DNA from 2 places in the Streptomyces sp. NBC_00461 genome. Region 2 is predicted to be linked to the other one. Evidence: riboswitches for the same ligand, from Rfam matches in the RefSeq annotation. Region 2 holds a riboswitch; the other holds the start of a gene.
What was found. Region 2 has a riboswitch for glycine ahead of gcvT (glycine cleavage system aminomethyltransferase GcvT). Riboswitches for the same ligand answer to the same signal wherever they lie in the genome.
Positions count from the first base shown of each region.

Region 1: linked by a shared signal. The riboswitch ahead of gcvP (aminomethyl-transferring glycine dehydrogenase) and the one ahead of gcvT (glycine cleavage system aminomethyltransferase GcvT) in region 2 are both predicted to bind glycine.

Region 1 is NZ_CP107902.1:1,619,002-1,633,540, forward strand. It holds gene OG870_RS07920 (hypothetical protein) at 1-333, shown strand, start outside; gene OG870_RS07925 (DUF1707 SHOCT-like domain-containing protein) at 311-916, opposite strand; gene OG870_RS07930 (TOBE domain-containing protein) at 1,020-1,415, shown strand; gene modA (molybdate ABC transporter substrate-binding protein) at 1,592-2,422, shown strand; gene OG870_RS07940 (ABC transporter permease) at 2,419-3,276, shown strand; gene OG870_RS07945 (ABC transporter ATP-binding protein) at 3,302-4,498, shown strand; gene OG870_RS07950 (TOBE domain-containing protein) at 4,525-4,944, shown strand; gene gcvP (aminomethyl-transferring glycine dehydrogenase) at 4,986-7,871, opposite strand; glycine riboswitch at 8,049-8,144, opposite strand; gene OG870_RS07960 (PRC-barrel domain-containing protein) at 8,258-8,635, shown strand; gene OG870_RS07965 (DNA polymerase IV) at 8,644-10,008, opposite strand; gene OG870_RS07970 (MerR family transcriptional regulator) at 10,088-10,732, opposite strand; gene OG870_RS07975 (bifunctional nuclease family protein) at 10,940-11,413, opposite strand; gene ftsR (transcriptional regulator FtsR) at 11,499-12,236, opposite strand; gene OG870_RS07985 (FHA domain-containing protein) at 12,258-13,163, opposite strand; gene OG870_RS07990 (DUF881 domain-containing protein) at 13,228-14,106, opposite strand; gene OG870_RS07995 (small basic family protein) at 14,112-14,444, opposite strand; gene OG870_RS08000 (DUF881 domain-containing protein) at 14,441-14,539, opposite strand, start outside.
Region 2 is NZ_CP107902.1:6,826,853-6,841,391, forward strand. It holds gene OG870_RS31940 (ADP-ribosyltransferase) at 1-306, shown strand, start outside; gene OG870_RS31945 (GNAT family N-acetyltransferase) at 260-952, opposite strand; gene OG870_RS31950 (helix-turn-helix domain-containing protein) at 1,002-1,913, shown strand; gene OG870_RS31955 (EF-hand domain-containing protein) at 1,980-2,192, shown strand; gene OG870_RS31960 (AraC family transcriptional regulator) at 2,256-3,164, opposite strand; gene OG870_RS31965 (zinc-dependent alcohol dehydrogenase family protein) at 3,266-4,267, shown strand; gene OG870_RS31970 (NADPH-dependent F420 reductase) at 4,376-5,053, shown strand; gene OG870_RS31975 (MOSC domain-containing protein) at 5,193-5,735, opposite strand; gene OG870_RS31980 (CHAT domain-containing protein) at 5,802-6,650, opposite strand; gene OG870_RS31985 (GH25 family lysozyme) at 6,694-7,251, opposite strand; gene OG870_RS31990 (L-serine ammonia-lyase) at 7,811-9,178, opposite strand; gene glyA (serine hydroxymethyltransferase) at 9,235-10,512, opposite strand; gene gcvH (glycine cleavage system protein GcvH) at 10,527-10,904, opposite strand; gene gcvT (glycine cleavage system aminomethyltransferase GcvT) at 11,025-12,143, opposite strand; glycine riboswitch at 12,187-12,295, opposite strand; glycine riboswitch at 12,296-12,396, opposite strand; gene OG870_RS32010 (AAA family ATPase) at 12,581-13,255, shown strand; gene OG870_RS32015 (enhanced serine sensitivity protein SseB) at 13,343-14,137, shown strand; gene OG870_RS32020 (enhanced serine sensitivity protein SseB C-terminal domain-containing protein) at 14,231-14,539, shown strand, end outside.

The DNA of each region.
Region 1 (14,539 bases), 5.2 Mb from region 2:
CTCCCGCCCCGCGTCACCGCGGGCCCCGGCTGGATCGCGGTACGCGGCCCGGTACACCGCGGCATGGTCCGTACGGACTTGCTCGTGGCCGTACGGCAGTACGCCGGCGTCTCCTCCCACCTGGTCCTGCGCGACGCTCGGGGCAACTGCCTGCATCTCGACCCGCGCGTCCTCGCGGCCAATCCGCTGCTGTGGCACGAGCTGGACACGGGAATGCGCCGCTCCCTGGAGCGTGGCACTCTGCGACAGGGCACGGACGTCCTGCGCCGGATCGGTCACCGGATCGACGACGAGACCGCCCAGGCGGTGCTCAGGGCGTCGGGGCTTTCCTGACGAGCCCGCGCCGCTGCGGTCGTACGACCACCCGGCCGAAGCTCATACGTCCACCGACCACGACCCGCAGCGCCACGGGCATGTCCTGGCCGCCGGACGAACGTTCCTTGATCTTGGCGTAGTCGATCACCAGGGAGTCGGTGTCCACCACGACGCCCGGCCGCGTCATCAGCCGCAGGGTTCCGCCCCGCATGTCGAGGTCGATGTACAGGGTGTCGTGTGTGATCACCGCGCCGGTGAAGTCGAGCGTCACATCCCCCCACTCCGACTCGATCTCAAGCCGCCGCGGTACCACCCACTCCTCGCCGCGCCGGGCCGAACCGCCCCGCTGGTCGATGCGGACGACGTCCTTCACCTCGGCCGCGGCCTCTGCGTCGTCCGTCGGCAGGTCCGTCGTCAGGACGGCGAGCTCCCCCATCGTGCGGGCGGACAGGGCGGCCTCCACGCGCTCGCCGAGCTCCTCGACCGTCAGCCGGCCGTCCCCGGCCGCGATCCGCAGCACGTCCACGACCCGGTCCCGGTCCGCGTGCGAAGCCCGCAGGCCGAGCGACGCCCCACCGCTTCGTGACACCTCACCCGACATGGACACACTCCGAATCCCAGTCACGGACTAACGCTATATCGCGTTACACCCAACGCTCAACCCCACGTCCACCAGGGCCGGTTCGCGGCCCTATCGTGACCGCATGCAGAGCTACACGATCGGCCAGGCAGCACGACTGCTCGGCGTGAGCCCGGACACCGCACGCCGCTGGGCGGACGCCGGCCGGGTGGCGACCCATCGCGACGAGAGCGGCCGCCGACTCATCGAGGGCCGGGACCTGGCCGCCTTCTCCGTCGAACTCGCCAAGGCGGGCAGCGCCGAGGAGGAGACCTCGTACACCTCGGTCCGCAACGCCTTCCCCGGAATCGTCACCGCGATCAAGCTCGGTGACGTGGCAGCCCAGGTCGAGATCCAGGCCGGCCCCCACCGTCTGGTCTCCCTGCTGACCCGCGAGGCCGTCGAGGAACTGGGCCTGGAGGTCGGCATGGAGGCCACCGCCCGGGTGAAATCGACCAACGTCCACATCGACCGCACCTGACTCGCACGCCACTTCCGTACGAACGCACATGCGGCCCCTGTCGCTCCTAGGGCCAGCTCATGCGATGCGACAGGAGACTTACACCTCGCATATGCGCCAGTATGATTTCCATGATCTGCGCATCGGAAGAGGCCGACGGCCTCGTTCCTGTAGAAATCAGAGGGAGTGGACCCGTGATGACCCGTTCCGCGCGCCGGACCCGCCGGGCCCTTCAGGCGGCCGGTGCAGGAGCCGCCGCGCTGCTGGCTCTGAGCGCCTGCTCCTCGTCCGACTCGGACTCCGGCTCCACGACGTCCGGCTCCTCGGCGTCGTCGTCCTCGTCGCCGAAGCTGTCCGGCGACGTGACCGTCTTCGCCGCCGCCTCCCTCCAGGAGAGCTTCACGACCCTGGGCAAGGAGTTCGAGAAGGCCCACCCCGGCACGAAGGTCACCTTCAGCTTCGGCGGCAGTGACAGCCTGGCCGCCGGCATCACCGGCGGCGCCCCGGCCGACGTGTTCGCCTCCGCCAGCCCCAAGACGATGGCCATCGTGACGGACAAGAAGGACAACGCCACCGTGCCGGCCACCTTCGTCCGCAACCAGCTGGAGATCGCCACCCTGCCGGGCAACCCCGACAAGGTGTCCTCCCTGAAGGACCTCACCAGGTCAGGCCTCAAGGTCGTGCTGTGCGACAAGACGGTGCCCTGCGGCGCCGCCGCCCAGAAGGCGCTGGACGCGAGCAAGCTGAAGCTCACCCCCGTCTCCTACGAGGAGGACGTCAAGTCGGCCCTGAACAAGGTGGTGCTGAAGGAGGCCGACGCCGCCGTCGTCTACAAGACGGACGTGAAGACGGCGGGCAGCAAGGTGGAGGGCGTGGAGTTCCCCGAGTCCGCGGACGCGATCAACGACTACCCGATCACCCTGCTCAAGGACTCGAAGAACCCTGAGACCGCCAAGGCGTTCATCGCGCTCGTGCAGTCCGCCGAGGGCCAGAAGGTCCTGTCCGAGGCCGGGTTCCTCAAGCCGTGACCTCGACCGACAAGTCCGACGCCGCGGCCGACACCCTCCAGGGCGGCCCGCGGCGCGGACCTGTCCGGTCGGGCCGCCGCGGGGTTCCGCTGCCCCTGCTGGTCCCCGCGCTGATCGGCCTGGCGTTCCTCCTGCTGCCCCTGGTCGCCCTGCTCGTACGGGCCCCGTGGAGCACCCTCCCCGAGCAGCTGACCAGCACCGAGGTGTGGCAGGCGCTGAAGCTGTCGCTGGTGTGCGCCACGGCGGCGACCGCGGTGAGCCTGGTCGTCGGCGTCCCGCTGGCCTGGCTGCTGGCCCGCACGGACTTCCCCGGACGCGGTTTCGTACGTGCCCTGGTGACCCTCCCGCTCGTGCTGCCCCCCGTGGTCGGCGGCGTGGCCCTGCTGTTCGCCCTCGGCCGCAACGGCGTGGTCGGCCAGTGGCTGGACTCCTGGTTCGGCATCACGCTCCCCTTCACCACCGCGGGGGTCGTCGTCGCGGAGTCCTTCGTCGCCATGCCGTTCCTGGTCATCAGCGTGGAAGGCACCCTGCGTGCGGCAGATCCTCGCTACGAGGAGGCGGCCGCCACCCTGGGCGCGTCCCGCTTCACCGCGTTCCGCCGGGTCACCCTGCCGTTGATCGCGCCGGGCATCGGGGCCGGCGCCGTGCTGGCCTGGGCACGTGCCCTGGGCGAGTTCGGCGCGACGATCACCTTCGCGGGCAACTTCCCGGGCCGCACTCAGACCATGCCGCTCGCGGTCTACCTGGCCCTGCAGAACAACCCCGAGGCGGCCATCGCCCTCAGCCTGGTCCTACTGGCGGTCTCGATCGCAGTACTGGCGGGCCTACGGGACCGCTGGATGACGCCGTCATGACGAGCCCGCGCCGGAGGCCGATCCGATGACGAACACCCACCCCGCAGCCGCCGACGGCGCTCGGCCCCCGAAGGGGCAACCCGCGCCCGACAACGAAAGCACCACGGGTGGTGCGGGTGAGAACACGTACCCGGCCGAAGGCCGGCCACCCCCCACACACCCGAACCCGCACCCGCACCCCTCCGACGGCCTCGACGCCCACCTGGTGGTCGACCGGAAAACCTTCCGCCTCGACGTAACGCTCACCGCCGCCCCCGGAGACGTGGTCGCCGTGCTCGGCCCCAACGGGGCAGGCAAGACCACCGCCCTACGCGCCCTCGCCGGCCTCGTCCCGCTCAGTGGCGGCCATCTGCGGCTGGACGGCGCCGAGTTGGACCGTACGCCACCCGAGTCCCGCCCGGTCGGCGTGGTCTTCCAGGACTACCTGCTCTTCCCCCACCTGACAGCCCTCGACAACGTGGCCTTCGGCCCGCGCTGCCAGGGTGCCGGCAAAGCGGAGGCCCGCGCCCTGGCCGCCGAGTGGCTGGAGCGCATGGGCCTCGCCGAGCACGCCGGCGCCAAGCCCCGCCGTCTCTCCGGCGGCCAGGCCCAGCGCGTCGCCGTCGCCCGCGCCCTGGCCATCCGCCCCCGGCTGCTGCTCCTCGACGAACCGCTGGCCGCCCTGGACGCCGGTACCCGCCTCGACGTACGGTCCCAGCTCCGGCGCCACCTGGCCGAGTTCGAGGCGGTGGCGGTCCTGGTCACACACGACCCGCTGGACGCCATGGTGCTGGCCGACCGGTTGGTGGTCGTCGAGCACGGCCGCGTCGTCCAGGAGGGCACGCCCTCCGACATCGCCCGCCATCCCCGTACGGACTACATCGCCCGACTGGTCGGCCTCAACCTCTACCGCGGACAGGCCGACGGCCACACCGTCCGCCTCGACACCGGCCCGGCCATCACCACCACCGAGGTCCTGTCCGGCCCGGTCTTCGTGGCGTTCCCACCGAGCGCCGTCACCCTGTTCCGGGACCCGCCCACCGGCTCCAGCGCCCGCAACCACTGGCGCTGCGAGGTGGCCGGCCTGGAGACGCACGGCGACCAGATCCGCGCGGACCTCACCGGCGAACTCCCGCTGGCCGCCGACCTCACCACGGTCGCCGCGGCCGAACTCGACCTGCGCCCGGGCGCAACGGTCTGGGCGACGGTCAAGGCCGTACAGACCCACGCATACCCTGCATAAGGCCCTCAAAGCCCTACCGTGATGCCATGACCCTGAGCATCCGAAACCAACTCCCCGGCACCGTCACCGCCATCACCCCCGGCGAGGCGATGGCCACCGTCGGCATCCGCCTCGCCGGCGGCCAGGACCTCACCGCGGCGATCACCCTTGAAGCCGTGAACGACCTGGCGCTCGCCCCGGGCTCCGCGGTCCGCGCCCTGGTGAAGTCGACAGAGGTCTCCCTCGCCACCGGCCCGGTCAAGGGCCTGTCCATCCGCAACCAGCTGCCCGGCACGGTCACCGCGGTCACCTCCGGCGGTGCGATGGCCTCCGTCAAGGTGGCCGTCGAGGGCGGCGAACTCACCTCCGCGATCACGAGGGACGCCGCCCAGGACCTCGGTCTGGCTTCCGGCACAACGGTCGTCGCCCTGATCAAGTCGACCGAGATCTCGCTCGCTACGGCATAACGCGAAGAGGCCCCGCCGAAGCGGGGCCCCTCGTTTCCGGCTCAGTCCTCGTACGCGTCCAGCGGCGGGCACGAGCAGACCAGGTTGCGGTCACCGAAGGCCTGGTCGATCCGACGCACCGGCGGCCAGTACTTGTCGGCGACCGACACCCCGGCCGGGAAGACAGCCTCCTCACGCGTGTACGCGTGCTCCCACTCCCCACCGAGCGCGGCGGCCGTGTGCGGCGCACCCCGGAGCGGGTTGTCCTCGGCCGGCCACTCGCCCGCGCCGACCTTCTCGATCTCCGCACGGATGGCGATCATCGTGTCGCAGAACCGGTCCAGCTCGATCAGGTCCTCGGACTCGGTCGGCTCGATCATCAACGTGCCGGCCACCGGGAACGACATCGTCGGCGCGTGGAACCCGTAGTCGATCAGCCGCTTGGCGACGTCGTCGACGCTCACACCGGTCGCCCTGGTCAGCGGTCGCAGGTCGATGATGCACTCGTGCGCGACCAGGCCGCCGGGGCCGTTGTAGAGCACGGGGTAGTGCGGTTCGAGCCGCTTGGCGATGTAGTTGGCGCTGAGGACCGCCACCTGCGTGGCACGCTTCAGGCCCTCGCCGCCCATCAGCCGGACGTACGCCCACGAGATCGGCAGGATCCCCGCGGAACCCCACGGAGCCGCCGATATCGGCCCGACACCCGTCTCGGGACCGGCCGCCGGCTGCATCGGGTGGTTCGGCAGATACGGCGCCAGGTGCGCGCGCACACCGACCGGACCGACCCCGGGACCGCCGCCGCCGTGCGGGATGCAGAAGGTCTTGTGCAGGTTGAGGTGCGAGACGTCACCGCCGAAGTGCCCCGGCTTGGCAAGCCCCACCAGGGCGTTGAGGTTGGCCCCGTCGACGTACACCTGCCCGCCGGCCTCGTGCACCTGCGCGCAGATGTCGGCGACATGCTCCTCGAACACACCGTGCGTGGAGGGGTACGTGATCATCAGCACGGACAGCTCGTCGCGGTACTGCTCGATCTTCGCCCGCAGGTCCTCGACGTCGATCTCGCCGTCCTCGGCGGTCTTCACGACGACGACCTTCATGCCGGCCATGACGGCGCTGGCGGCGTTCGTGCCGTGTGCGGAGGACGGGATCAGACACACGGTCCGCTGCTCGTCGCCGTTGGCCCGGTGGTATCCGCGGACGGCGAGCAGCCCGGCCAGCTCGCCCTGCGAACCGGCGTTGGGCTGCAGCGACACCTTGTCGTACCCGGTGACCTCGGCGAGCCGCTCCTCCAGCTCACGGATGAGCGTGAGATACCCCTGCGCCTGCTCGGCGGGCGCGAACGGGTGCAGCTGCCCGAACTCGGGCCAGGTGACCGGCTCCATCTCCGTGGTCGCGTTGAGCTTCATGGTGCAGGAGCCCAGCGGGATCATGCCGCGGTCGAGCGCGTAGTCGCGGTCGGCGAGCCGGCGCAGGTAGCGCAGCATCGCGGTCTCGGAGCGGTGCTGGTGGAAGACGGGGTGGGTGAGGAATGCGTCGCTGCGCAGCAGGGCCTGCGGGATCGCTTCCCCGGCGGCCTCGTCCAGCGCCTCGATGTCGCCCTCGACCCCGAACGCGGCCCACACGGCGCCCAGTTGGGCCCGCAAGGTGGTCTCGTCACAGGCGATCGACACCTGGTCGGCGTCGACGAAGTGGAGGTTGACGCCGTTCTCACGTGCGGTGGCCACCACCTCGGCGGCGCGGCCCGGCACGCGCGCGGTGAGCGTGTCGAAGTACGAGCCGTGCACGACCTCGACGCCGCCGGCGGTGAGCCCCGCGGCGAGGATCGTGGCGTACCGGTGGGTGCGCTGCGCGATGCCCCTCAGCCCGTCGGGCCCGTGGTACACGGCGTACATACCGGCCATGACGGCGAGCAGTACCTGGGCGGTGCAGATGTTGCTGGTCGCCTTCTCGCGACGGATGTGCTGCTCGCGGGTCTGCAGCGCCAGCCGGTAGGCCTTGTTCCCGTCGGCGTCCACGGACACCCCCACGAGCCGCCCGGGCAGGCTGCGCGCGAACTTCTCGTGTACGGCCATGTAGCCGGCGTGCGGCCCGCCGAAGCCCATCGGCACACCGAACCGCTGCGTCGTACCGACGGCGATGTCCGCACCCAGCTCACCGGGCGACTTCAGCAGCGTCAGCGCGAGCAGGTCGGCGGCGACGGTGACGAGCGCGCCGAGCTCGTGCGCCTGGTCGATCAACGCCTTGATGTCGCGTACGACACCGGAGGCACCCGGGTACTGGACGAGCACGCCGTTGATCTCACGCCCGGCGATCTCCGCCGGAATGCCCTCGCTGAGGTCCGCGACCACGACCTCCACGCCCGTCGGCTCGGCGCGGGTCTCGATCACGGCGACGGTCTGCGGCAGCACGTCCGCGTCGATAAGGAACAGGCCCTTCTTGTTCCTGCCCATGCGCCGGGACAACGCCATCGCCTCGGCGGCGGCCGTGCCCTCGTCGAGCAGCGAGGCACCGGAGGTCGGCAGCCCGGTGAGGTCGGCGACCATCGTCTGGAAGTTCAGCAGGGCCTCCAGGCGCCCCTGCGAGATCTCCGGCTGGTAGGGCGTGTAGGCCGTGTACCAGGCGGGATTCTCCATCACGTTGCGCAGGATCACGGGCGGGGTGAAGGTCCCGTAGTACCCGAGCCCGATCATGGAATCGAGAACCTGGTTGCGATCGGCCAGCGAACGCAGCTCGGCCAGCACCTCGGCCTCGGTACGCGCGCCCGGCAGATCCAGGGCATCGGCGTTCTTGATCACATCCGGCACCGCGGCGGCCGTGAGCTCGTCCAGGGAGCCGTAGCCGACATGCGCGAGCATCTTGGCCCGAGCCTCATGATCGGGGCCGATGTGACGCTGCTCGAAGGGGATCCCCTTCTCGAGCTCGGAGAGCGGAATGCGATGGGCGGTCATTTGCGGAGGCCTCCTGGTCTGCCACGACCTTCGAGGGGTACCACGGCGCGGGTACCCGATCGGCCTCCCCCTCTGTCATCTCGACCTGAGAGCTTCACCGGACCATCCGAGGATGTCCGGCTTTCACCGTCGGTGAGAGCGGAAGCCGTCGACACCCGCCCTGCTTTCCAGAGTGACCTCGTCCGCGCGGTACGTGAGCCTGAGAGATTCCGGGGAGGATTTGCTCCTTCGGCGCCTCCGGTGGCGTCCGGAGGACTCTCCCGCACGGGGTCAGCAGCCGCTGTCAGCCTACCAGCGAGCGCACCACCCGGTCCTTCGAGTGGCCGCCTGCCCCGATGTGCTCTTTTGTAGTGCTTACGAATGAGTTGCGACCAAGTGGAGGGCCCGTGCAGACCGACATCGATCCGCGCAACCTGATCGGCCGCAAGGCGTTCGACCGCAGCGGCACCAAGCTCGGCACCATCGACGAGGTCTATCTCGACGACGCGACGGGCGTGCCGGAGTGGGCGGCCATACGCACCGGCCTGTTCTCCCGGGACGCCTTCGTCCCCCTGAAGCCCAGCGAACTGGTCGAGGGCACCCTCCACGTCCCCTTCGACCGCTCCCTCATCAAGGACGCCCCCGACTTCGGGGTCGGCCGCCATCTCTCCCCCGAACAGGAACTTCAGCTCTACCACCACTACGGTCTCGACATCGCCTCTCCTCCCTCGGTCCCGGACCGGTCCTTCGGCAGGATCGCCGGCACGGAGGACGCCGACGCCTGAGGTGCACGTCAACACGGAACCCCGTCCACGGAAGCCGCGGATCCACCCGCCACCAACGGCAGCGGATCCGCCATCTCCAGCTCGGGGTCGTCGGTCCGGAACGTCCGCACCCGCCCGGGCTCCGAGTCGGGCGTCTCGAACCGCACGGTGACCCGCCCGAGGCCGCTGCCCTGCACCCACCCGTGCCCGAACTCGGCATGCCGCACATCGTGCCCCGCGGGCCAGCGCCGCTCGGCGGGTGCCTCCTGCTCCGGTGCGGGTTCGTCCGCCGTCTCCTCCACCGTCACCTCCGTCCGCTCCCCCGCGGCCTGCGCGAACAGATCCTCCTGCGTGTAGTCGGCGAGCCCGCTGACCCCGACACCGAGCAGTCGTACGCCACCCGTGGTGTCCACCATGTCCAGCAGCCGGGCGGCCGCCTCCCGCACCACCCCCGGATCGTCGGTGGGCCCCCGCAACGTCTCGGAACGCGTCAGCGTCGAGAAGTCGTAGCGGCGCACCTTGAGCACGATGGTCCGCCCCGAAAGCCCCGCCCCGCGCAGCCGCCGCACGCATCGCTCGGCCAGCCGCTGCACCTCAAGGCCCACCCTCAGCCGGTCGTGGATGTCCACGTCGTAGGTGTCCTCGACCGACACCGACTTGGTCTCCCGCTCCGCGACCACGGGCCGGTCGTCGTGCGCCAGCGCCATGGCGTGCAGCGCGTGCCCGTGGGCCTTGCCCAGCAGCCGGACCAGCTCGTCCTCGCCCGCCTCGGCGATCTCGTCGACCGTGGTGATCCCGGCCCGCCGCAGATGGTCCCCGGTCGCAGGCCCTACCCCCGGCAGCGTCCGCACCGACATCGGCCCGAGCAGCGCCCGCTCGGTCCCCGGCTCGATCAGCACCAGCCCGTCCGGCTTCGCCTCCTCGGAGGCGATCTTCGCGATCATCTTGGACGCGGCGAGGCCCACGGACCCGGTCAGTGCCGTACCGGCCCGTATGTCCGCCCGCAGCTTCTCACCCACCAGCCGCGCCGACGCCGCGTCCCAGGCCACCTCCCCGGCCTCCAGGTCCACGAAGGCCTCGTCCAGGCTCAGCGGCTCCACGAGCGGCGACAGCGAGTGCAACAACGCCATGACCTGCTCGCTGATCGACCGGTAGAACCCGAAGCGCGGCACCAGATACGCGGCGTTCGGCGCCAGCCGCCGTGCCTGGGCCATCGGCATCGCCGACCGCACCCCGAACACCCTCGCCTCGTACGAAGCCGTCGCGACCACCCCGCGCGGCCCGAGTCCGCCCACGATCACGGCCTTCCCACGCAGACTCGGCTTGGATGCCTGCTCCGCCGAGGCGTAGAAGGCATCCATGTCGAGATGCAGGATCGTGGGCGCGTTTCTCACATGTCCGATGCTGCCCTACGCCACTGACAATGCCGTCGTACGACCGCCCGAGCGCCTCACGGCACCTCGGGACAATCGCTCAGACCGCCCGGTTGCGCCGCCGCGCCAGCTCGTCCGCCGGATTGTGCCCGATCAGGGTCTCGCCGGTGTCGATCCGCTCGCCGTGCAGTTGCGACAGGGCGCTCTCGACGTCCCGCCACACCACACCGACGGCGATCCCGAAGATGCCCTGGCCGCCCTGGAGCAGCGCGTGCACCTCGTCGGGCGAGGTGCACTCGTAGACCGTGGCACCGTCGCTCATCAGCGTCATGCGCTCCAGGTCCCGGAAGCCGCGCTCACGCAGGTGCTGTACCGCCGTGCGGATGTTCTGCAGCGACACACCGGTGTCAAGGAACCTCTTGACGATCTTCAGGACGACGACGTCGCGGAAGCTGTACAGCCGCTGCGTCCCCGACCCGCTCGCGGGCCGCACACTGGGTTCGACGAGGCCGGTGCGGGCCCAGTAGTCCAGTTGGCGGTAGGTGATGCCGGCGGCCGCGCAGGCCGTCGGGCCGCGGTAGCCGATCTGCTCCAACGCCATGGACGTCGCCCCTCCGCTGCTCGGCACACCCGCCGGTCGCTGCGGAGCGTGATCGGCCGCGCTGCCATGAAGCGGGTACGGGCCACTGTCCCCGAGACTGCGTCCCGAGGCACCCCCAGCCGTACCGTCGCCGCTGCTTCTCACGCCGACCTCCGTCCTTGACCTGCCCCCTCGACGGTAGGCAGCCACCAGTGGTGCGTCAACGACCGCCACACTCGGCACGCCGAGTGATAATCACCCTAGGAGTGGTTTCCCGCACCCAACCGCGGGGAAAGGCTAGCCGAATGCGCTCGGAGGGGGCCGCAGGACGCACTCACTCGCCACCGGCACTTGCCGGCATGTGAGGCGCCCTCACTGGCTGCTGGTCCCGAAGTCCTCCGGCGAGATCTGGTCGAGGAACTCGCGGAACTTCTCCACCTCGTCCTCCTGCTCGTCCGGGATCGCGATGCCCGCGTCGTCCAGCACGCCGTCGCTGCCGTAGATCGGCGTTCCGGTGCGCAGGGCCAGCGCTATGGCGTCGGACGGACGGGCACTGACCTCGACCCCGCTGGCGAAGACCAGCTCCGCGTAGAAGACGCCCTCACGCAGATCCGTGATGCGTACTTCGGTGAGCTCCTGACCGACGGCCTCCAGCACGTCCTTGAACAGGTCGTGGGTCAGCGGGCGGGCGGGGGCCATGCCCTGCTGGGCGAACGCGATCGCCGTCGCCTCCCCCGGTCCGATCCAGATGGGGAGGTAGCGGTCGCCTCCCACTTCACGCAGGAGCACGATCGGTTGGTTGGAGGGCATTTCGACCCGGACACCTACGACATCGAGCTCGTTCACACAGCAACCCTAGGACGTGCCCGGGATGTTTGGGTAGTCGGGCAGAGAACGGGGGGACGATCCGGCCTTCGCGCACGCGCCGGAATCACGGCAGTCGCACGCCCAGCGCGGTCTGTACGAGCGCAGCGTGCAGCTTCACCGTGAGCGCCGCCAGCTCCTTCGTACGCGCCTGGGCATGCGCCCTCGTCTGCGGATTGCGGTGGCGCTTCAACGGAGCCACCACCTGGTCCACAAGACCTGCCTCACGGTCGGCGGCCGCCTTCATGGCCCTCAGGTGCCGCGGTTCGATCCCGAACCGCCCCAGCTCCACGACGAGCGACGCCACGGTCACCGTCTCCGCGTCGTACGCCCCGTCCGGCAGCGGTGCGACGAGTCCGTACGACTCCCACTCCTCGAGCTCCTGCTCGCCGATCCCGGCGGCCGCGAGCAGCTCGGACCGCCCGATCCGGGCCGCCGTGGGCCCCTCGGACGGCTCCAGCAGGGCCTCCCCGTCCCGCTGACGCCCCACGGCGGGCAGGGGTACGGCTTCACCGCGCTCCACGGCGTCCAGGTGCTCGCGGATCACCTTGAGGGGCAGATAGTGGTCCCGCTGCATTCTCAGGACGTGGCCGAGGCGCTCGACGTCGTCCGCGCTGAACTTGCGATACCCCGAGGGGGTGCGCTGCGGCTCGATGAGCCCCTCCGACTCCAGGAAACGGATCTTGGAGATGGTGACTTCGGGAAACTCGTCTCGAAGCACGTTCAGCACCGTGCCGATGCTCATCAGACCAGTGTCCGTGGCGGCGGTACCGTGCCCGGCACCGCCGCTCGGTGTTCTAAGCATGGGCATTCCCTGAGGGAGGGGTCAGTAGCCCCGCTGGCTCGCGTAGAAGACCAGTCGGTACTTGCCGATCTGGACCTCGTCGCCGTTGTTCAGACCGACCTGGTCGATCCGCTCGCGGTTGACGTACGTGCCGTTCAGGCTGCCCACGTCGGCCACCGTGAACGCGCCGTCCGCACCGCGGCGGAACTCCACGTGACGGCGCGAGACCGTCACGTCGTCCAGGAAGATGTCGCTCTGCGGATGACGCCCGGCCGTGGTCAGGTCGCCGTCCAGCAGGAAGCGGCTGCCCGAGTTCGGTCCGCGGCGCACGACCAGAAGCGCGGAGCCCACGGGCAGCGCGTCGACGGCCGCCTGCGCCTCGGGAGAGAGCGCCGGCATCTGCGTCTGTCCGGTGACCTCGGCGTCGTAGGCCTCGATACCGGAAATGGAGATCGTGGACGTCGTCTCGGACGGCCGCTCGGGAGTCGCCCCTGCCCGCAGCGGCGCACCGCAGTTGGAACAGAAGCGGCTGTTCTCCGCGTTGCGGTTACCGCACCTCGTACACACCAGGGCCGACATAGGGGAAAACCCTCCACCCGTACTTGAGGTTGACGGTTGCCCGAAACCTATGCCGCCGGACTGCGCAGGGTCAACAGACGGCGCGCCCTGACCTCCGGAAATGTCGCCGCCCGGGCCAGGAATCTGGTCCCGGAACAGCGGGCGCTGGCCCTCGGCGTCTGGTTGCGCGCGATGACGCGCGGTCGCATTGGCGCTGTCCTCTCGCGCGTTCCTGCCGAACAACTTCGCAAACAACTTCACGGGCGATTCCCCTTGACCGAAACAGACCCGCCCGTGGGGCAGGACGAACCCTGATTGCATACACCGGCCGACCCGGACATCCTCACAACGTCCGTATCCACCAGACAGTTTCCACCACGCACCACCCATTCGGTGCGCCGACCCCCCGCAACCTCATGCCCCTGCCGGACGCCGCCCATGCACCGCCGGTTCACTAGGAGGACGACCGAGCGTAGTCAGGCCGCTTCGCCGCTCGCAAGGCGTCCACGACGATCTTGGTCGACCGCTCGACGGTCACGGTGGCCTGCTCCTTCTCCAGAGTCTGCACCACGCCCCCAGGGATGTTGAGCGCCGGCTCCAGGTCCTCCGGCTTGCCGATGACCTTGAAACGATAGGGCGCGTTGATCTTGTTCCCGTCGACGCTCACGCTCTTGCCGGAGTCGGTGAGATACGTGCCGGCCACGACGCGCACGCCGTTCACCTGGATCGCCTCGGCACCGGCCGCGCGCAGCTCCTGGATCGCGTCGAGCAGCATGTCCGCCTGGACCGTCCCCTTCGTGTCCTCGATCGTCATCGTGATGCCGGGACCCTGCGCGGCCACCGTGCCCGCCAGAATGCCGAGTTGCTTCTCCTTCTCGACGGTCTGCTTGCGGGCCTCCTCGGCCTGGTCGGAGCTGTTCTCCAGCTCGTCGCGCTGCTTCTCCAGTCCCTGCTTCTCGTCCTCAAGACGCTGAGTACGGTCGTCGAGTTCATCCAGGATGCGAACGAGATCTTCCTGACGCGCGCCGCGCAGGGCACTGTCACTGTTGCTGTTCGAGGCCACCTGGACGGCCAGACCGAAACCGAGGCCGAACAGCAGGACGGCGACGATGAGTTGGGCACGGGTGAGGCGCGGCGGCCACAACCCCTTCACCAGCCGCTGCCGCCCGGTCAGAGCGGGCTGCCCCTTCTCGGGGTTCTCCGGGAGGTTCTCCTCGGGGCTTTCCGTGAGGTTCTCCTCGGGGACTGCCGCGGCGTCGGGAGCAGTGGCGGGGACCTCCTTCGGGAGTTCCTTGCGCAGCCTGTTCTCCGGCGTCTCTTCCTGGTCGCTCATCGGCCTCACGCCCGGAAGACGTGTCGTCGGATCGCCGCGGCGTTCGAAAAGATACGGATACCGAGCACCACGACGACACCGGTGGACAACTGGGCGCCCACGCCCAACTTGTCCCCCAGGAACACGATCAGCGCGGCCACGACCACGTTGGACAGGAACGACACCACGAAGACCTTGTCGTCGAAAATCCCGTCGAGCATGGCCCGCAGACCACCGAAGACGGCGTCGAGCGCCGCGACGACGGCGATCGGCAGATAAGGCTCGACGACCGCCGGAACCTCAGGCCGGACCAACAGTCCGGCCACGACTCCCACGACGAGGCCCAGTACGGCGATCACGATGTGCCCTTCTCAGTTTTCTCGGTGCTCGGCTGTGCAGTACGTACGATCACACTCGGTGCTGCGGGCAACCGGAGGTCGCTCTCCACGGAGAT
Region 2 (14,539 bases):
CAGTACGACATCGAGCAGTACGTCCTCGTCAACCAGCCCTCGCCGTACGTCTCGACGACGTACGACCACGACCTGTACAAGACCTGGCACAAGTCGGGCTACAACTACTACATCGACGCTCCCGGCGGCGTCGACGTCAACAAGACCATCGGCGACACCCACAAGTGGGCCGACCAGGTCGAGGTCGCCTTCCCCGGCGGCATCGCGCGGCAGTACGTCATCGGCGTCTGCCCGGTCGACAAGAAGACCAAGACCGAGATCATGAACGACTGCGAGAGCAATCCGTACTACGCGCCCTGGCACTGAGTCCCGACACGGCCCGGCGGGCGAGGAGCAGCGCCTCCGAGCCCACCGGACGGTAGCCCGCCGCCTGGAACGTCCGCATGCTGCGGGCGTTCCCCGGCGCGACCTGCGCCCACAGCGGCTCGGTGACGAGGTGCCGGGCGGCGGTCACGAGCCGCCGGCCCAGCCCCCGGTGCCGTACGTGCTCGTCCACCTCCACCGAGACCTCAAGCCGCCCGCCGATCCCGCGCCCCGTCACGAGCACACCGCCCTCGGCCGCCCACGCGCGCACCTCGTCGCGCCGCCCGCGCGCGTAGACGGCGCGGGAGTGGGCGGCGTCCTCGATCTCCCGCAGGGTGAGCGGCGGTTCACCCGGCAGCGGGGAGCCGACCAGCATGGCGTCGACGGTTTCGGCCCCGCGTCCCGTCCGCTCCATGAACGCCGCCAGGAACCGCGGATGCATGGGCGCCGCCAGCTCGTCGCAGTCCACGGTGCGCAGCGTCTCGTGGATCCACTGCGGATCCTCGTCCGTGAACACGACGGCGTGCGCGGTGAAGGCGAGGACACCCGCGTCCCGGGCGCAGGCCTGCGGGACCACCGTCGTACGACCGTCCGCCGGCGGGAAGACACCGCGGGCGGCCGCGTCGAGAATGTCCCGCAGAGTCTCCATCGCCGCGCTCCTTGAGTCTCCACCCACTGGAAGGCCCAGACTCCCAGACATGATCGATGACGGCACCGGCCTTTTCACCATCGGCGAGCTGGCCCGGGCCACCGGGCTGACCGTGCGGACCATCCGTTACTGGTCCGACGAGGGTGTCCTGACCCCGGTGACCCGCTCCACGGGCGGCTACCGGCTCTACGACGCCGGGTCCGCCGCCCGCCTGGAACTGATCCGCACGCTGCGCGAGCTGGGCCTCGGCCTGGACGACGTGCGCAGGGTGCTGGACGGGGAGCGGACGGTCGCTCAGGTCGCGGCGGCCCATGTGATGGCGCTGGACGCGCAGATCGACTCGCTGCGGGTGACCCGTGCGGTGCTGTCGACCGTGGCACGACGCGGTTCGACCGCAGAGGAGATGACCCTGATGAACAGACTGGCGCGGCTGTCGGCAGCCGAGCGCAGGCGGATCCTGCAGGAGTTCGTGGACGAGACGTTCCACGGGCTGGACCTGGCGGACCCGGAGATCCGGGAGCGGATGCGCACGAGCGCCCTCGACCTGCCTCAGGACCCGACGCCCGAGCAGGTGGACGCCTGGGTGGAACTGGCCGAGATGGTCCAGGATCCGCAGTTCCGGGCGCAGATGCGGCAGGCGGCCGAGTTCAACGCCGCCGACCGGGGCGAGGACACCCCGCGTGGCGCGTCCATGTGGTTCTTCAAGCGGCTGGTCGAGCTGGTGGGGAAGGCCCGCGAGCAGGGCGTCGCCCCCGAGTCCCCGCAGGCCGACAGGGTGCTGGCGGACCTCCTCGGCAATGCCGACCGGGCCGCCGTACTGGAACGCATGAAGGCGACCCACAACCTGCGCCTGGCCCGGTACCGGGAGCTGATGGCCGTTCTCAAGGGAACGACGCTCTCGGCGCACGAGGAGGAGTTCGCCTGGGTGGTCGCCGCACTGGAGTCTCGAACGGCCAGCTAATCTGACCTGCGTCAGCAAGACGGCAAGACGGCAAGACACGCAGGTACGGAGAAAAGGGGCGGATCGGTGGCGGACATCGAAGAGGCGCGCAAGGATTTCCAGCGGATCGACACTGACGGTGACGGCTTCATCACCGCCGCCGAGTTCAAGACCGCCCTTGCCCAGGGGGGCGACTGGAACGTCACCGAGACGGTCGCCGAGGCGATCATCAAGACGCGTGACCTGAACGGCGACAAGGTGCTGTCGTTCGACGAGTTCTGGGCGTACCTCAACAAGTAGCACGCACAGGGGGTGCCCGTCCGCGAGCCGGACGGGCACCCCCTTCGTCATGCCGGGCGGCGGCTAGGAGGCGCGCCTTCGGTACTGGCCCGGCGCCACCCCGTACGCCCGTTTGAAGGCCTTGGCGAAGGCGAACTCCGAGGCGTAGCCCGCGCGTCCGGCCACCTGGCGCAGGGGCAGGTCCTCCTCGCGCAGCAGGCGGCCGGCGGTCGTCATGCGCCACCAGGTGAGGTAGGCGAGCGGGGGTTCCCCGACGAGCGTGGTGAAGCGGCGGGCGAAGGCCGCGCGGGACAGGCCGCCCGCGGCGCCGAGTTCCTCGACCGTCCAGGCGTGGGCCGGGTCCCCGTGGATGGCGCGCAGGGCCGCCGCCACGGCCGGGTCGGCGAGCGCGGCCGACCAGCCGGTGCCATGGTGCTCCCGCTGCCACCAGGCGCGCAGGATGTACAGCAGCAGGGTGTCCAGCAGCGAGGTGACGATGGCGTCCGAGCCGGGCCGGCGCTCCTCCAGCTCCATGCCCAGCAGCTCCACCGCCGCCCGCAGCGAGCGGTGCGCGCCGACCTGGGCGGGCAGGTGCACCACCTCGGGCAGCTCGGTCAGCAGACGGTGGGCGCGACTGTGGTCCATCTTGTAGGCGCCGCACAGCATGACCGTGTCCGGTGCCGACTCCCTTGGCGCGGGCGGTGGTTCGGGCCACCGCCCGTCCGGCCCCGGCCGGACCTCCTCCAGCGGCACGTCGAGCCCGCTGGCCAGCGCGTGTCCCCGCCCGTGCGCCAGGAACACCACGTCCCCCGGCCCGACCGCTACGGGCTCGCCCTCCGACGGGATCAGCCAGGCCGACCCGCGCAGGATCACATGGAAGCCGGCCCCCTCCGCGGCCTCGAACCGCATGCCCCAGGGCGCGTACTTGTCCCGGCGCGAGGAGTGCGGCCGCCCGGTGCGCATCGCGCCCACGGCGTCACTGAGTACGTCCATGCCCGTACGGTATCCACAGCCGCGAGGGAGAAGACGATCGGACAGGAAAACGAGATCGGCGGACATGGATCGTCTCGCGACGGCCTCCTAGCGTTTCCTGTATGCCAACCACCGCACGTACCGTGCTCTTCCATGAAATCGGCGGACCCGAGGTCCTGCGGGTCGAGGACGTGACCGTCCGCGACCCGGGCCCGGGCCAAGTCCTCGTCCGGGTCGAGGCGTTGGGCCTCAACCGCGCCGAAGCCCTCTTCCGCGCCGGGGCCTACTACTACCAGCCCACGCTCCCCGCCTCCCGCCTCGGCTACGAGGCCGCCGGCGTCGTCGAGGCGATCGGCGAGGGCGTCACCGAACTCGCCGTCGGCGACCCGGTGATGACCGGCCCCGGCATCGAGATGAGCGCCCAGGGCGTCTACGGCGAGCGGGTCGTCCTGCCCGACACCGCCGTCGTTCGCCGCCCCGACTCCGTCGACGCGGTCACCGGAGCGGCGGCCTGGCTGACGTACACGACCGCGTACGGCAGCCTGCTGGAGACCGCCGGCCTCAGGCCCGGCGACCACGTTCTGATCACTGGCGCGTCCAGCGGCGTCGGCACCGCGGCCCTCCAGGTCGCCCGCCGCATCGGAGCGATCCCGCTCGCCACCACCCGCACCGAGGGGAAACGCCGGCACCTGCTGGAGCTGGGCGCGACGGAGGTCATCGTCACCGGGGAGTCGGAGCCGGAGGCCGTGGCCAAGGAGGTCAAGCGGCTCACCGGGGGCAAGGGCGTCGAGGTGATGTTCGACGCGATCGGCGGCCCCGGATTCCGCCCGCTGGCCGAGAGCCTTGCGCCCGGCGGCTCCGTGGTGGTCTACGGCTGGCTGGACCCCCGCCCCGCCGAGATCCCGTGGAGCTGGCCCTTCACCCTCCACACGTACGCCAACATGACCCTGACCACGACCCCCGACGGCCGCCGCCGCTCCACCGCCTTCCTCAACGCCGGACTCGCCGACGGCGGCTTCCGCCCGGTCGTGGGCGAGGTCCTCGACGGCCTCGACCGCATCCGGGACGCCCATCGCCTGATGGAGTCCAACCGGCACACGGGCAAGATCGTCGTACGGATCTGAGCGGGATCGTCGTACGGCCGGGCGCGGTCACCCGTTCGCAGCGGCCCGCGGAATAGTCAGGGAGCCCCCGGGGTTGACGCCGCCCAGACGCATGCGTGTGCATCGACCTTGGAAGGGCCTGTCATGAAGATCGGCATCATCGGCGCGGGCAACATCGGCGGCAACCTCACCAGGCGGCTCACCGCCCTCGGACACGACGTCTCCGTCGCCAACTCCCGCGGGCCCGAGACGCTCACCGCGCTGGCCGAGGAGACCGGCGCGAGGGCGGTACGGGTGGAGGAGGCGGCGCGCGGTGCGGAGGTCGTGGTGATCACGATCCCCGTCAAGGCGATCCCGAACCTGCCGAAGGGCGTCCTCGACGGCGCCGCGGAGAACGTCGTGGTGATCGACACCGGCAACTACTACCCGCAGCAGCGCGACGGCAGGATCGCGGCGATCGAGGACGAGGGCCTCACAGAGAGCGCCTGGACGGCGGACCGCATCGGCCACACCGTGATCAAGGCGTTCAACGGCACCTATGCCCAGGACATCCTGGAACGCCCGCGCCCGGCCGGCGACCCCGACCGCATGGCGCTCCCGGTCGCGGGCGACGACGAGGTGGCGAAGCGAACGGTACGGGCCCTGATCGACGATCTCGGCTTCGACACCGTAGACGCCGGCGGCCTGGAGGACTCCTGGCGGCAGCAGCCCGGCACACCGGTGTACGGGCTGCGCGAGGGTGTCGACGGGGTCACCAAGGCCCTCGCGGAGGCGCCGCAGGAGCGCCCGGCGGACTTCCGCGCGTAAGGGCCGCAAAAGGGGCGCAAAAGGGCCGCAACGGCCGTGGGCCGCACAGCCACACGGCCATCCAGTCGCATGCCTGTGTGACTGTGCGGCTGTGCGGCTGTGCGGCTGTGTGAGCGTGTGGCCGTTGCGGCCGTGTCGCTCAGACGATCTCCAGTGGCCGGTGCGGTCCGTCCGGCAGTTCGACCTTCACCGGATCCCCGGGCCGCACCGTCCCGCCGCTGACGACGACGCTCATGATCCCGGCCTTGAGCTGGAGCGTGCCGTCGCTGTCCCGCCCGACGACCCGCTTCAGCAGCCCGTGCTGGAACTTGTCGATCTGCAGACAGGGGTTGCGCAGCCCCGTGACCTCGACGACGGCCTCCGTCCCCAGCCGCAGCAGCGTTCCGGCGGGCAGGGCGAGGAGATCGATCCCGCGCGTGGTGACGTTCTCCCCGAGCTGCCCGGCCAGCACCTCGAACCCGGCCTCCCGGACCTCCTCGAACAGCTCCTCGTGTATGAGGTGCACCTGCCGAAGATTCGGCTGCGAGGGGTCCCTCGCCACCCGGGACCGGTGTTTCACCGTCGTACCGGCGTGCACGTCCCCCTCCACCCCGAGCCCTGCGAGCAAAGTGATGCTCTGCCGGTTCGGCTTGGTGAACGAGTACCCGCCGTTGCTGCTGACCGCACTGACTGCCCCACCCATCGTGAGGAGCTCCCCTCTTCCGTCTTGCCCCCACCGTACGACGACTGCTGCGCCGCAGGTCGGGACTTATACGGCCGCCCGCCGCGCCAGCACGAGCCCTCGTGCGTCGCCGGCCGTCATGGTGACCTGCGCCGCCCCGAGCGCGAAGGCCGCCGGCACATCGCGGCCGCGCCGCAGGCCCTCGTAGAAACCGCGGCTGAACGAGGCCGCGTCCTCGTCCAGCAGGGGGTGCCGAGAGCCGATGGAGAAGTCGGCGCACGACGTGAAGTCCCGCAGATCTCCGCCGAGATGACAGCCGGCCAGGACCAGGCAGTGCACGCCGCCGATCGCGGTCAGCGCCTGCGCGAGCCAGTCCGTGCGCACCGGTGCCGTCGCACCGTCGGGCGCCTCCATCAGCAGGAAACCGTCGGCCGAGCCGTGCCCGGCGAAGTGCACGACGTCCGGGCGGCCGTCGTCCAGCGCCGACACCACGTCGTCATTGCGCGCCGCCGCCCGCACCCGCAGGTCGATACGGCGGGACCCCGGCACCCGGACCGCGTCCTGAACACCGTCGAACTCCACGCCCAGCGCCAGCCGTTGCTCGGTCCGGGGCCCCGACATCAGGAAGAGCACCCGGGCCGGATCGGGCAGCCCGGAAAGCCGGTCGTCGAGGAGCTCCCTGAGCGCACGTGCACCCGGGTACTCGGCGAGAGCAGCCCTCAACAGCCCCTCCAGGGTGAAAGGGAACGCGCCGTGCTCCGTCAGCCGGCAGAGGGCGTACCAGCGCACGAGCGGCACCGCCTGGTCAGGCACCCGCGCCAGATCGCCGCCGAGCGGCTCCACCAGCAGCCGCGTCTCGGCGACCCCGGGATACAGCTCCGCCAACACCTTGACGACACCGTCCCGTTGCAGCCGGGCAGCAGTGAACTCCTCCACGGGCCCCACCCCCTCGGCCGAGGGTAGCCGTCAGGTGGTGCCGTCAGGCGTTGTCGGCCCACTCCTTCAGCGCGGCCTTGTCGGCGAAGTCCGCGACGTCCTTGTCGTGCGGCTCGCTGGTGTACTGGTGGAAGCGCCACTTGGCCTTGATGCGGGGCTTGCCGGCCGTGACGTAGTCGGCGATCCAGAGGCCGTCACCGGCGTACGACGTGGTGTCGACGTTCAGCCAGAAGTCCTGGTTCGCATAGAGGATCACCTGGTTGTTCGGCCGCAGCTCCTTCACCTTGCGGATGAACAGGTCCTTCTCCGCGTTGCTCGCGTGCGTGCCGGCGCTGTTGCGCTCCCAGTCGACGGCGAGGATGTCGCCCGCCTTCTCGGGGGCGTGTCTGACGAAGTACTCCGCCTGGGCCTGGAGGTTGCCCGGCCACAGGAAGTGGTAGAAGCCGACGACGAGACCGGCGTCACGACCCCGCTTCGTCTGGGCGGTGAGCCTCGGGTTGACGTACGAACGGCCCTCCGTCGCCTTGATGAAGACGAAGGAGAGACCGTCCGTGTCGTACGAGGAGGACTGGAACGCGCTTACGTCGATACCGCGCAGCATGGAGGGCCTCCCTGAATGACCGGTGGGGGGACAGGGGTTGATGTGTCTCCCACCTTGGCACGGGTGATCCCTTCCGGATGTGGAAAGGGAGTGGAAACGTCAACTTCTGAGGGTCGGCGGGGCCTTGGCAGGTACGGCGGCAACGTCGGCGGGGCGGGTCCGCCGACGTCAACGCAGTGTGGTTTCCGCCGGGCGGACGAGCGGGGTCTTCGGCGCCTCCGACCAAGAGCGGCACAGGGTCGGCACAGGGTTCAGGTCCTCGGTGGCCCAGACCGTGATGCTGGTGGCGTGTGGCCGTGAGGCCGGACAGGTGCGATCGCGTGGGTAGCCGGTTGCGGCGGGGCCTTGCCGTCGGCGCCAGGCGGCGGCTGGCGGTCAGGGCGGACCGGAACGGTGGCCGAGGGCGCCACAACCCCCGGGCCGGCAGACGCCCGTCCCGAGGGATGTCCCGGGGACTTTCACGCCTGTCGCCGGGACATCCCGGGGACTTTCCGCCGTGTGGGCAGGGAAGGCCCCGACAGCGCTGGAAGACGTGAACGCGCTGGTCAGGGCTGCTTCGTCAGCACTCGATGATGTTGACGGCCAGCCCGCCCCGCGCCGTCTCCTTGTACTTGACGCTCATGTCCGCGCCCGTGTCCTTCATCGTCTTGATGACCTTGTCCAGGGACACCATGTGCGAGCCGTCGCCGCGCATCGCCATCCGGGCGGCCGTGACCGCCTTCGCCGCGGCCATGCCGTTGCGTTCGATGCACGGGATCTGGACCAGTCCGCCGACCGGGTCGCAGGTCAGGCCGAGGTTGTGCTCCATGCCGATCTCGGCCGCGTTCTCGACCTGTTCGGGAGATCCGCCGAGCACCTCCGCGAGCGCGCCCGCCGCCATCGAGCAGGCGGAGCCGACCTCGCCCTGACAGCCGACCTCGGCGCCGGAGATGGACGCGTTCTCCTTGAAGAGCATGCCGATCGCGCCGGCGGCGAGGAGGAAGCGGACCACGCCGTCCTCGTCCGCACCGGGTACGAAGTTGATGTAGTAGTGCAGGACCGCCGGGATGATGCCCGCGGCACCGTTGGTCGGGGCGGTGACCACGCGGCCGCCCGCGGCGTTCTCCTCGTTCACCGCCATCGCGTAGAGCGTGATCCACTCCATCGCGTGCGCCAACGCGTCGCCCTCGGCGCGGAGTTGGCGGGCCGACATGGCGGCCCGGCGGCGTACCTTCAGACCGCCGGGGAGGATGCCCTCGCGGGACATGCCGCGCGCCACGCACGCCTGCATGACCCGCCAGATCTCCAGCAGCCCGGTGCGGATCTCCCCCTCGGTGCGCCAGGCCCGCTCGTTCTCCAGCATCAGGGCGGAGATCGACAGACCCGTCTCCTTGGTCAGGCGCAGCAGTTCGTCGCCGGTGCGGAAGGGGTACTTCAGCACGGTGTCGTCCAGCTTGATGCGGTCCGCGCCGACCGCGTCCTCGTCGACGACGAAGCCGCCGCCCACCGAGTAGTACGTCTTCGACAGCAACTCCGTACCGGCCGCGTCGTGTGCCCACAGCGTCATGCCGTTCGCGTGGTACTGGAGGGTCTTGCGACGGTGCAGCTTCAGGTCGTCGTCGAAGGAGAACGGGATCTCGTGCTCGCCCAGCAGCCGGATCCGGCCCGCCTGCTTGATCCGCTCCACCCGGTCGTCGGCACCCTCCACGTCCACCGTCCGCGGCGAGGCGCCCTCCAGGCCGAGCAGCACCGCCTTGGGCGTTCCGTGGCCGTGGCCGGTCGCGCCGAGCGAGCCGTACAGCTCCGCCCGTACCGACGCGACGGAGTCCAGCACCTCCTCGTTGCGCAGCCGGCGGGCGAACATGCGGGCCGCGCGCATCGGGCCGACCGTGTGGGAGCTGGACGGGCCGATGCCGATCGAGAACAGGTCGAAGACCGAGATGGCCACGGGGACTCCTCACTCTGGGGTGGCGGGGGTGCCCGGACAGGCACCCCCGCCGGGAACTACTTGGTCAGGCCGGGGTACAGCGGGTGCTTGTCGGCAAGGGCCTTGACCCGGGCCTTCAGCGATTCCACGTCGGCCTCCCCGAAGGGAGAAGCCGCCTTGAGCGTCTCGGCGATCACGTCCGCGACCTCGGCGAAGTCCTCGGCCGTGAAGCCGCGGGTGGCGAGGGCGGGCGTGCCCACCCGCAGCCCCGACGTCACCATCGGCGGGCGCGGGTCGTTCGGGACGGCGTTGCGGTTGACCGTGATGCCGACCTCGTGGAGACGGTCCTCGGCCTGCTGCCCGTCCAGTTCGGACTCGCGCAGGTCGACGAGGATGAGGTGGACGTCGGTGCCGCCGGAGAGCACGTTGACCCCGGCCTCCCGGGCGTCGTCGGCCGTCAGACGCTCGGCGAGGATGCGCGCACCCTCCACCGTACGCCGCTGGCGCTCCTTGAACTCCTCGCCGGCGGCGACCTTGAAGGAGACCGCCTTCGCCGCGATCACGTGCTCCAGGGGACCGCCCTGGAAGCCCGGGAAGACGGAGGAGTTCAGCTTCTTCGCGAACTCCTTCTTCGCGAGGATGATCCCGCCGCGCGGACCGCCCAGCGTCTTGTGGGTGGTGGAGGTGACCACGTCCGCGTAGTCGACGGGGTTCGGGTGCAGCCCCGCGGCCACCAGGCCCGCGAAGTGCGCCATGTCGACCCACAGGTACGCCTCGACCTCGTCGGCGATCCTGCGGAACTCCGCGAAGTCCAGCTGCCGCGGATACGCCGACCACCCGGCGATGATCACCTTCGGGCGGTGCTCCTTGGCCAGCCGCTCCAGCTCCGCCATGTCGACGAGACCGGCGTCGTCGACGTGGTAGGCGACGACGTTGAACTGCTTGCCGGAGAAGTTCAGCCGCATCCCGTGGGTCAGATGCCCGCCGTGCGCCAGGTCCAGGCCGAGGATGGTGTCGCCGGGCTGGGCCAGCGCGAACAGGGCGGCCTGGTTGGCGGAGGCGCCGGAGTGGGGCTGGACGTTGGCGTACTCGGCGCCGAACAGCTCCTTGACCCGGTCGATGGCGATCTGCTCGGCGACGTCGACGTGCTCGCAGCCGCCGTAGTAGCGGCGGCCGGGGTAGCCCTCGGCGTACTTGTTGGTGAGGACCGAGCCCTGCGCCTCCATGACCGCGACCGGGGCGAAGTTCTCCGAGGCGATCATCTCAAGGGTGGACTGCTGCCGGTGCAGCTCGGCGTCGACCGCGGCGGCGATCTCCGGGTCGAGCTCGTGCAGGTGCGTGTTCAATGCGGACATGCGTCTACGGCCCCTCAGCCGGCGTTCTGGGCGGTGTACTCGTCGGCGGAGAGCAGGTCGCCCGGCTCGTCCGTGAGGCGGACCTTGAAGAGCCAACCGCCCTCGAAGGGGGCCGAGTTCACCAGGGACGGGTCGTTCACCACGTCCTCGTTGATCTCGGTGATCTCACCGGTGACGGGGGAGTACAGGTCGCTGACCGACTTGGTCGACTCCAGCTCGCCGCAGGTCTCGCCCGCGGTCACGGCGGAGCCCACCTCGGGAAGCTGGGCGTAGACGACATCGCCGAGCGCGTTGGCCGCGAACTCCGTGATGCCGACCGTCGAGACGCCGTCCTCGGCGGCCGACAGCCACTCGTGCTCCTTGCTGTAGCGCAGCTGCTGGGGGTTGCTCATGGCCTGAATTCTCCTGTACGCGAGGGAGTGCTGATGAATGGGTGACTGCTGGATACGCGTGTGAGCAGGAAAGATATGCGCGCGGTCACGTCCGTGGACGGGCCGCCCACCGCCCAGTCTCTACTTCCGGCGCTTGTAGAACGGCAGCGGCACGACCTCGTACGGTTCGTGAGCGCCCCGGATGTCCACGCCCACCCCGGGTGCGCCCGGGGCCGCGTGCGCCGCGTCGACGTACGCCATCGCGATCGGTTTGCCCAGCGTGGGGGAGGGCGCACCGGAGGTGACCTCGCCGATCACCTCACCGCCGGCCACGACCGGGTACCCGGCGCGTGGGACCCGGCGGCCCTCGGCGACCAGGCCGACCAGGACGCGCGGCGGGTTCGACTCGGCGCGTGCGGCGGCCTCTTGCAGGGCCTCGCGGCCCACGAAGTCGCCCTCCTTCTCGAACTTCACCACCCGTCCGAGCCCGGCGTCGAAGGGCGTGAGCGAGGTGGACAGCTCATGCCCGTACAGCGGCATGCCCGCCTCCAGGCGCAGGGTGTCCCGGCAGGACAGTCCGCAGGGGACGAGGCCGACGGGCGCGCCGGCCTCGGTCAGCGCCTGCCACAGCTTCTCCGCGTCACCGGGGGCGACGAACAGCTCGAAGCCGTCCTCGCCGGTGTAGCCGGTGCGCGCGACGAGGGCCGGGACACCGGCGACGGTGCCGGGCAGGCCGGCGTAGTACTTCAGGGCGTCGAGGTCGGCGTCGGTGAGGGACGAGAGGATGCCCGCGGCCTCGGGGCCCTGCACGGCGATCAGCGCGTACGCGTCACGGTCGTCGCGCACCTCGGCGTCGAAGCCGGCGGCCCGCTCGACGAGCGCGTCCAGCACCACCTGGGCGTTGGAGGCGTTCGCGACGACCAGGTACTCGCTCTCGCCGAGCCGGTAGACGATCAGGTCGTCGAGGATGCCGCCGTCGGCCCGGCAGATCATGGTGTAGCGGGCGCGGCCGACGCCGACGGAGGCGATGTTGCCGACCAGGGCGAAGTTCAGGAGCTGGGCGGCCTGCGGGCCGGTCACGGCGATCTCGCCCATGTGGGAGAGGTCGAAGAGTCCGGCCTTCGTCCGTACGGCGAGATGCTCGTCGCGCTCGGAGCCGTAGCGCAGGGGCATGTCCCAGCCGGCGAAGTCGGTCATCGTCGCACCGAGGGAACGATGCAGGGCGTCGAGCGCGGTACGACGGATGTGGGTACTGCTCATCGGACGGTCGTCTCCCAGGGCATAGCGGGACAGGCGAGGGCATTCCTCCCCATCTGTCATCGGAACCTGAGAGGTTCGCCATGACCGCGCGCGGCATGGCTTGCACCGTGGGTGGGACCACCGGGAAACGGCGGCCCGCTTTTCAGATGTGCCTCGCCCGCGCGGTAACGGGGCCTGAGAGATTCAAGGGAGGGACTTGCTCCTTCGGCGCCCCGGCAGACAGTGCTGCTGGGGACTCTCCCGCGCGGATTCAAACGGCCGGTATGCAGTTGGCGCGCACATCATCGCACGGCGGGTCCGCGGGCGGCAGGCCGGACCTGGCACCTCTTTGTAACTGGCTTGTGGCAAGGCGATCACGAAAACACCAGACACCGCGCATTACCTTCTCTTTACACTTGAAGGGCAGGGGACTCCGTACCCGGCCCCAGGGGAGGACGATCACGGTGGACAGGACCACGGCGTACGCCACGAGCTCGGCCGTCGCGCTGCCCGAGCAGCCCGCGGCCCCGGCCCAGGAGGCGTGCGCGGTCCGGCCGGAACCCGTGGTCCGCGATCTGCGCGAGCGCTCGGGCCGTAGCCCGCACGCCCTGCTCTTCGGCCCCCGCGACCTGGTGGTGATCACCGGCCTGCCCGGCAGCGGCAAGTCCACGCTGATGGAGCGCGCGGTGCGCGGCGTCCGTATCGACTCCCAGGACGCCCGCGACCGCTGGGACGCCCGCGCCTCCCGCTACCTGCCGTACGCGGTCTACCGCCCCCTGGTCCGGCTCGCCCACTACGCCGGGCTGCACCGCGCCCTGCGCGGCGGCGAGGGCGTCGTCGTGCACGACTGCGGCACGCAGGCCTGGGTGCGTGGCTGGCTGGCCCGCGAGGCACGGCGCCGCGGCGGCCTCCTGCATCTGGTGCTGCTCGACGTCACCCCCGGCGCGGCGCTTCGGGGCCAGCGCGAGCGCGGCCGCGGCGTCTCCCGCTACGCGTTCCTGCGGCACCGCACGGCGGCGGGCCGGCTGATCCGCGCGGTGGAGCGGGGCGATCTGCCCGAGGGTGTCGGCTCGGCGGTGCTGCTGGACCGGGACGCGGCGGACGTACTGCGCAGGATCGGCTTCACGGGCTGACCCCTTTGTCCGTCCCACCCGTTAGCCTTTCCGGGCACACCAGTGGTTCTCAGCAGGCAGTGGTTCTCAGCAGGCGGTCGGACACAGATGGACTTCCCAGCGGATCTTCCCGCGGACTTTCCCGTACAGGCACACCCCCATCCGCACGGCGGATGGCCAGGCAACGAACTGGAGGAGGTGCTGTCGGCCTCCCTCGGCATGCCCTCGGCGGGTGGCCGGATCATCGAGGTGCTCGGACGCAGTTTCCTCTGGGTCCCGTTGCCCGGCGGCGGTGGCCCGCACAGCGGCCCCCTCGACCTGCCGACGCTGGAGATCGAGGGCCAGGGCTATGTCCCCGTCTTCAGCTCCGAGGAGCAGTTCCGCCAGGTCGTCGGCTCCCACATGTCGTACACGATCGCCCCGGCCGTCGAGTTCGCCCGCGGGCTGCCCCCGCAGGTGGGCCTCGCGATCAACCCGGACGGAGTGGTCGGCGTCCCCCTCCCGCCGGCCGCGGTCGCCGAGCTGTGCCGGGCGGGCCGCACCCCGCTGGACGGCCTGGCCTCCGGAGCCCGCGTCAAGCTCTTCGAACCGGACTGGCAGGACGACCCGGTCGACTTCCTGGCCGCGGCCTGCGCCGAGTTCGCGCAGACGGGCGTGGTCGTCACGGCCCGCCGCTGCCTCGCCGTCGTCGAGACGGCCGACCCGGTGATGTTCGTGGGCGTCGAACTCTCCCTGCGGGAGGGCGACCTGCGGGCGCTTCCCCTGGCCGCCCTGGAGCGGGCGGCGACCGCGGTTCCCACCCCGTGGCCGGTCAACCTGGTCCTCCTGGACGTGACGGACGACCCGGTGGCGAACTGGATGCGAGAGCAGGTGCGCCCGTTCTATACGGGCGATCACCTGTGAGCGCCGCAAGGGGCGAAGGCACAACAAGTCCGGAGCCCCCGGGCGCTTAAGCTGTTGGCAGAAGTGGGGCAACTTCCAGAAGGGGCGGTACACGTGAGCGCCAGCGGCACCACGACCGGGACGGTCGAGCACATGCTGCGCCAGGTGACGCCGGGGCGCTACGACGCCTACGAGGCACTCCTCCGCGCACTGGCCGCCCCCGGCGCCGGCCAGATCTGGATGCTCCTGTGGCACGGCCAGGCGGGCTCCCCGGACGCCCAGTACGGAAACATGGAGGTCGAGGGCTACGGCTACGCCCCGTGCGTCACCTCCGCCCAGGAGCTCTCGGCCAGCGGCTGGAACAGGTCGTACGAGGTGGTCGACGGCCTGGACGTGGCCCGGACCCTGTACCCCGACCACTTC